2 regions of the Paenibacillus sp. FSL E2-8871 genome follow, and region 2 is predicted to be linked to the other one. Evidence: a T-box and tRNA genes for the amino acid it is inferred to sense, from the RefSeq annotation. Region 2 holds a T-box; the other holds one or more tRNA genes.
What was found. The T-box of region 2 lies ahead of ileS (isoleucine--tRNA ligase). A T-box ahead of a tRNA ligase gene usually reads a tRNA of that ligase, here a tRNA-Ile.
Positions count from the first base shown of each region.

Region 1: it has a tRNA-Ile gene. The T-box ahead of ileS (isoleucine--tRNA ligase) is inferred to sense a tRNA for this amino acid. The anticodon was not compared.

Region 1 covers NZ_JBBOBV010000001.1:5,566,175-5,569,562, reverse strand. Annotated here, with positions in the region: gene NYE25_RS25100 (YdeI/OmpD-associated family protein) at 1-274, opposite strand, end outside; tRNA gene NYE25_RS25095 (tRNA-Gly) at 377-447, opposite strand; tRNA gene NYE25_RS25090 (tRNA-Pro) at 460-533, opposite strand; tRNA gene NYE25_RS25085 (tRNA-Arg) at 564-640, opposite strand; tRNA gene NYE25_RS25080 (tRNA-Gly) at 649-723, opposite strand; tRNA gene NYE25_RS25075 (tRNA-Leu) at 730-813, opposite strand; tRNA gene NYE25_RS25070 (tRNA-Lys) at 829-904, opposite strand; tRNA gene NYE25_RS25065 (tRNA-Gln) at 912-986, opposite strand; tRNA gene NYE25_RS25060 (tRNA-Asp) at 1,003-1,080, opposite strand; tRNA gene NYE25_RS25055 (tRNA-Met) at 1,106-1,182, opposite strand; tRNA gene NYE25_RS25050 (tRNA-Met) at 1,255-1,331, opposite strand; tRNA gene NYE25_RS25045 (tRNA-Val) at 1,349-1,424, opposite strand; tRNA gene NYE25_RS25040 (tRNA-Glu) at 1,431-1,502, opposite strand; tRNA gene NYE25_RS25035 (tRNA-Ser) at 1,566-1,658, opposite strand; tRNA gene NYE25_RS25030 (tRNA-Asn) at 1,664-1,739, opposite strand; tRNA gene NYE25_RS25025 (tRNA-Ile) at 1,743-1,819, opposite strand; rRNA gene rrf (5S ribosomal RNA) at 1,878-1,994, opposite strand; rRNA gene NYE25_RS25015 (23S ribosomal RNA) at 2,068-3,388, opposite strand, start outside.
Region 2 covers NZ_JBBOBV010000001.1:2,942,866-2,946,253, reverse strand. Annotated here, with positions in the region: gene NYE25_RS13505 (YlmH family RNA-binding protein) at 1-319, shown strand, start outside; gene NYE25_RS13500 (DivIVA domain-containing protein) at 547-1,059, shown strand; T-box leader at 1,301-1,575, shown strand; gene ileS (isoleucine--tRNA ligase) at 1,950-3,388, shown strand, end outside.

The sequences.
Region 1 (3,388 bases), 2.6 Mb from region 2:
CCTCCCGTAATTGATGATCTTGCTCCATCGTCACATGCACAATATCACCGGGTTGAGCTTTGGCTAGATCCCGTAGTTCTTTCTTTACCACCATAAAATGCTTTCCGTTTCCATGGGGCATAAGCGTTCCTCTATAGGGGATTCCATTTACACTTCCTTTTACCTGTATTCTGGACTTTGTTTCAAATATTTGTTCGGCATCAAAAGGGACGTTAAGATAAGTCCAGCTCCCACTTGCATCAGGTCGCACTAATTTAGCTTCAAATTCAAACATTGCTACCTCCTCAACTAAAAGCCCTAAGTTCTATTGTATCCATATGAATGTAACTATACAAAAAAACACCTGCCTATAATAGACAGATGTTTCTTAATTATAAGCGGGTGATGGGAATCGAACCCACGCTATCAGCTTGGAAGGCTGAAGTTCTACCATTGAACTACACCCGCAAAGGTATAAAATCGGGATGACACGATTTGAACATGCGACCCCCTGGTCCCAAACCAGGTGCTCTACCAAGCTGAGCTACATCCCGTCAAAACATGTAATTACTTAGTAATAAAAATGGCGCGCCCTGAGAGATTCGAACTCCCGGCCTTTTGATTCGTAGTCAAACGCTCTATCCAGCTGAGCTAAGGGCGCAAAAATTATGGAGCGGAAGACGGGAATCGAACCCGCGACCCTCGCCTTGGCAAGGCGATGCTCTACCGCTGAGCCACTTCCGCAAAATATGGTGCGCGTGAAGGGACTTGAACCCCCACGTCGTGAAACGCCAGATCCTAAGTCTGGTGCGTCTGCCATTCCGCCACACGCGCACACTTTAAAAATAATGGTGAGCCATGAAGGACTCGAACCTTCGACACCCTGATTAAAAGTCAGGTGCTCTACCAACTGAGCTAATGGCTCTCATAAATGGCTGGGGATATAGGATTTGAACCTATGCATGACGGAGTCAAAGTCCGTTGCCTTACCGCTTGGCTAATCCCCAACAATAATTAACTAAATGGCGGAACCGACGAGATTCGAACTCGCGATCTCCTGCGTGACAGGCAGGCATGTTAGGCCAACTACACCACGGTTCCATAGACATAATGCATAAGAGTAAATTGGTTGCGGGGGCAGGATTTGAACCTGCGGCCTTCGGGTTATGAGCCCGACGAGCTACCGGGCTGCTCCACCCCGCGTCATTTAATAATTATATACTATTCATTCACACTAAACCAGCTAGTCCCAAAACATCATGCTTAAGGAAAATTTGGTTGCGGGGGCAGGATTTGAACCTGCGGCCTTCGGGTTATGAGCCCGACGAGCTACCGGGCTGCTCCACCCCGCGTCGTTCTTAAATGAATATGGTGGAGGCTGAGGGGATCGAACCCCCGACCCTCTGCTTGTAAGGCAGATGCTCTCCCAGCTGAGCTAAGCCTCCATGTTATGACCCGTATGGGATTCGAACCCATGTTACCTCCGTGAAAGGGAGGTGTCTTAACCCCTTGACCAACGGGCCATGCTAATCTTATGTTCCAACGAACCACCAAGGCTTCTCATCCCTAACAGGGAAGTAAATTCATGGCGGAGAGAGAGGGATTCGAACCCTCGAGACGCTTGTGGCGCCTACACGATTTCCAATCGTGCTCCTTCGGCCAAACTCGGACACCTCTCCATAAATGGCTCCCCGAACAGGACTCGAACCTGTGACAACTCGATTAACAGTCGAGTGCTCTACCAACTGAGCTATCAGGGAATATGGTGGGCCTTAGTGGACTCGAACCACCGACCTCACCCTTATCAGGGGTGCGCTCTAACCAGCTGAGCTAAAGGCCCTTTTTAAGACACATCAATATTAAGGGCAAAAAAAATACCACGGGTAATGTGGTTGTCCGCTTGGCGACGTCCTACTCTCCCAGGACCCTTCGGTCCAAGTACCATCGGCGCTGGAGGGCTTAACGGTCGTGTTCGGTATGGGTACGTGTGGAACCCCTCCGCTATCGCCACCAAACGGGCATTTACATCGTAAATGCTCAGGCTTGATGCCTGAAAACTGAATCCGAATTGAATTTGCGTTCTAAGTATAGGATAAGCCCTCGACCGATTAGTATTGGTCAGCTCCATGCATTACTGCACTTCCACCTCCAACCTATCTACCTCGTCGTCTTCAAGGGGTCTTACTAATTGGGAAATCTCATCTTGAGGGGGGCTTCACGCTTAGATGCTTTCAGCGCTTATCCCGTCCGTACGTAGCTACCCAGCCATGCTTCTGGCGAAACAACTGGTGCACCAGCGGTACGTCCATCCCGGTCCTCTCGTACTAAGGACAGCTCCTCTCAAATTTCCTGCGCCCACGACAGATAGGGACCGAACTGTCTCACGACGTTCTGAACCCAGCTCGCGTACCGCTTTAATGGGCGAACAGCCCAACCCTTGGGACCTACTTCAGCCCCAGGATGCGATGAGCCGACATCGAGGTGCCAAACCTCCCCGTCGATGTGGACTCTTGGGGGAGATAAGCCTGTTATCCCCAGGGTAGCTTTTATCCGTTGAGCGATGGCCCTTCCATGCGGTACCACCGGATCACTAAGTCCGACTTTCGTCCCTGCTCGACTTGTAGGTCTCGCAGTCAAGCTCCCTTATGCCTTTGCACTCTTCGAATGATTTCCAACCATTCTGAGGGAACCTTGGAACGCCTCCGTTACTCTTTAGGAGGCGACCGCCCCAGTCAAACTGCCCGCCTGACACGGTCCCCGTACCCGATTAGGGTACTAGGTTAGAACCTAGATACGATCAGGGTGGTATCCCAACGGCGCCTCCACCGAAGCTTGCGCTCCGATTTCTACGGCTCCCACCTATCCTGTACAGATCGTACCCAAATTCAATATCAAGCTGCAGTAAAGCTCCATGGGGTCTTTCCGTCTTGTCGCGGGTAACCTGCATCTTCACAGGTATTAAAATTTCACCGGATCTCTCGTTGAGACAGCGCCCAAGTCGTTACGCCATTCGTGCGGGTCAGAATTTACCTGACAAGGAATTTCGCTACCTTAGGACCGTTATAGTTACGGCCGCCGTTTACTGGGGCTTCGGTTCATAGCTTCGGGTTACCCCTAACCACTCCCCTTAACCTTCCAGCACCGGGCAGGCGTCAGCCCGTATACTTCGCCTTGCGGCTTCGCACAGACCTGTGTTTTTGCTAAACAGTCGCTTGGGCCTTTTCACTGCGGCCCCCTCGTGCTATTCACACTACCGGGGCACCCCTTCTCCCGAAGTTACGGGGTCATTTTGCCGAGTTCCTTAACGAGAGTTCTTCCGCGCGCCTTAGAATTCTCTTCTCGCCTACCTGTGTCGGTTTGCGGTACGGGCACCTTCTCCTGGCTAGAGGCTTTTCTTGGCAGTGTGAGA
Region 2 (3,388 bases):
ACAGGTGAGCACGGAGGTATTGCCACTTTCTGCCTTGCGTAATAGTGAGGTGAAGCTGGAAATGATGGATTTGACTGTAGCGTCCCTACGATTGGATGGCATAGCCGCAGATGTAACACGGCTTAGTCGAAGCAAAATTCTTGCTCCCATCAAGGCTGGGCGCGTTCGGGTAAATTGGAAAGTGGAAGAAGACCCTTCCTGCGGACTTAAAGATGGTGACATGGTATCTATTCAAGGATTTGGTCGATTCAAGGTTCTAGAGGTTGGTAGTTTGACGAAAAAGGGCCGATACCGTGTTCAGGTTGGTAAATTTGTGTGAATCCCTTGCAGGAATCCGGCTTTACTTGTCGAAATTGATTATTTCGAGGGAATCAAACATTTTTAAAGCAGGACGCCGATATTTTATAAAAGAGGCGAACCATGAATGGCAGTTGGAACGTCGATACATCCTCTGCCTTTACTTGAAGTACAGTCTTTCTTCTTTGTCTGCTGCGCAGGTATGGTTCAGAGACTTAGAAGGTCCGAAATTTCTAGGAGGTGCACAGCATGCCATTAACACCGCTCGATATACATAACAAGGAGTTCTCTCGGAGACTTCGCGGTTATGATGAGGACGAGGTCAACGAATTTCTGGATCAAGTAATTAAGGATTACGAAAGTGTCATCCGTGAGAACAAAGAGCTGCAGAATCAGCTTTTGTCCATTCAAGAGCGTTTAGATCATTTTGTGAATATTGAAGAGAGTTTATCGAAAACGATCTTAGTCGCTCAGGAAGCGGCGGATGATGTGAAGAACAACTCCAAGAAGGAATCGCAGCTCATTATCAAGGAAGCGGAAAAGAACGCGGATCGGATTATTAACGAAGCGTTATCCAAATCCCGTAAGGTTGCTATTGAGACTGAAGAATTGCGTAAGCAAGCTTCAATCTATCGCACTCGTTTCCGCACATTGGTGGAAGCACAGCTCGAGCTGTTGTCACAAGATGACTGGAATGCCTTGGAGAGTCGTGAGGCAAGCGAGAACGTAACTTTTAAGGATGATGTTCTACATCGTATCTAATGCATTATGATGAATGAATGCTGCTTGAATTTATAGGGGGGAATTCCCTCTAATTTATAATTTCATGCTATAATCGGCTAAATAGAGGGAGTTATTCCCTCTATTTTTATTTTTCGCTAAAATCGATCATAATAAAGTATTCCGCCTGCACAGGTATACTCCTAATTGCGGATTTGGCTAGCGGTTGTTGACATTTAGACTTAAAAAGTCTATAAATAGAACATATCTGTATAATGTTTATATGTATTCGATGACGGGACAAGTACGACAAGGTAACGTTCTCCAGAGAGTCGGCGATTGCTGAGAGCCGATTGTTCGAACCCTGCCGGAAGATCTTCCCCTAGAAGTTAAGCTGAAGCGTTGATCGTGCGTAAGCTTAGCCGTCCGCCGGACGTTACACCGGACCTGTGCATGAGATTTACGCGCAGGACTGAGATTGTGCTGAATACACTCCCCTTAAGGATGTGCTCATGCGCAGAATTAGGGTGGTATCGCGAGCGTTGTCTCGCCCCTTTGGGGGTGAGATGACGCTTATTTTGTTGTTCCGGGGTGGCCATCCCCCTAAATCCCCCTTTCTAAGGGGGACCCCAAAGGGCTGCCGCCCTCTGGACACCCGCAATGTAAAGCCTCGTGCAAACGGGTACGGTGGTGGAAGCGAACGGACTCATGTGGCTGAAGGAGCGGCCCTTCTTAGGCTCCCCTGGCGGGTTCGCCTGCGGGGCCTTCATTGCTAGGGCAGACCGACGTTTCACTCGCCGCTCCATGTGGCACCCCGAGCCAGTGCTGCCCTGCGGGATTGCGGCTCGGGTACCGAAGGCAAGAGCTGAATCAGACTGCCCAAGGATCGAAAAGAGCTTTACAGACTAAACCATGAAAGGATTGACCATCACATGCAAAAAGTAGATGTCAAAGAAAAAGCACGGGCAAGAGATGTCCGCATATTGAAGAAATGGAGCGACGAAAATACGTTCCGTAAATCGATGGAGAATCGTGAAGGACGTCCGAACTATGTATTTTACGAAGGTCCTCCAACAGCGAACGGTGCACCGCATATCGGGCACGTACTGGGCCGTGTAATCAAGGATTTCATCGGTCGTTACCAAACGATGAAAGGTTACCGCGTGGTACGTAAAGCGGGCTGGGATACACACGGTTTGCCAGTAGAACTAGGCGTACAAAAGAAGCTTGGCATCTCCGGCAAACAAGAGATCGAGGAATATGGCGTAGAAAAATTCATTCAGGAATGTAAAGACAGCGTCTTCGGTTATGAGAAGCAATGGCGCGAGTTTACAGAGGGTATCGGATACTGGACGGATCTAGATAATCCTTACGTAACTTTGGATAACACGTATATCGAGAGCGTGTGGAACATCTTGGCTACTGTGCATGACAAAGGGTTGCTCTACCGCGGACACCGTGTTAGTCCTTACTGCCCAAGCTGTCAGACTACCCTAAGCTCCCATGAAGTAGCCCAAGGCTACAAGACCGTCAAGGATCTCAGTGCGACTGCAAAGTTCAAACTGGATGACAGTGGAGACTACGTACTAGCTTGGACGACTACACCTTGGACGCTGCCAGCACATATGGCGTTAGCCATGAACCCTGACATGGATTATGTACGTGTACAACAAGAAGACGGTATCTACATTGTTGCCAAAAATTTGGTGGAGGAAGTAATGAAAGGCGAGCACACAGTCCTTTCTACACATAAAGGTTCCGAGTTTATCGGCAAAACCTACGCTCCTCCATTCGGATACATCAAGGCAGAGAAAAGCAATGTCATCGTAGGTGCTTCCTTCGTTACAGATTCCAGTGGTACAGGGATCGTACACATGGCACCAGCGCATGGTGAAGATGACTACAAGACTTGCCGCGAGAACGGCATCAGCTTCGTGAACGTGGTTGATAATTCCGGTAAGTATACGGATGTAGTATCTGATTTTGCTGGACGCTTCGTGAAAGATTGCGATTTGGATATCGTTAAAGCTTTGTCTGAAAAAGGACTGCTTTACGGCAAAGAAAAATACGAGCACAGCTATCCGTTCTGCTGGCGTTGTGATACACCACTCTTGTACTACGCAACAGACAGCTGGTTCATCAACACTACAGCGATCAAAGATCAGCTGATTGCTAACAACAACAGTGTAGATTGGTATCCTGATCATGTACGTGAAGGCCGTTTCGGGAAGTTCCTGGATGAACTGGTGGATTGGAATATCAGCCGTAATCGTTACTGGGGCACACCGCTTAATGTTTGGGTATGTCAAGAAACGGGCAAAGAGTTCGCTCCACACAGCATTGAAGAACTGAGAGCGATGGCGATTGGCGA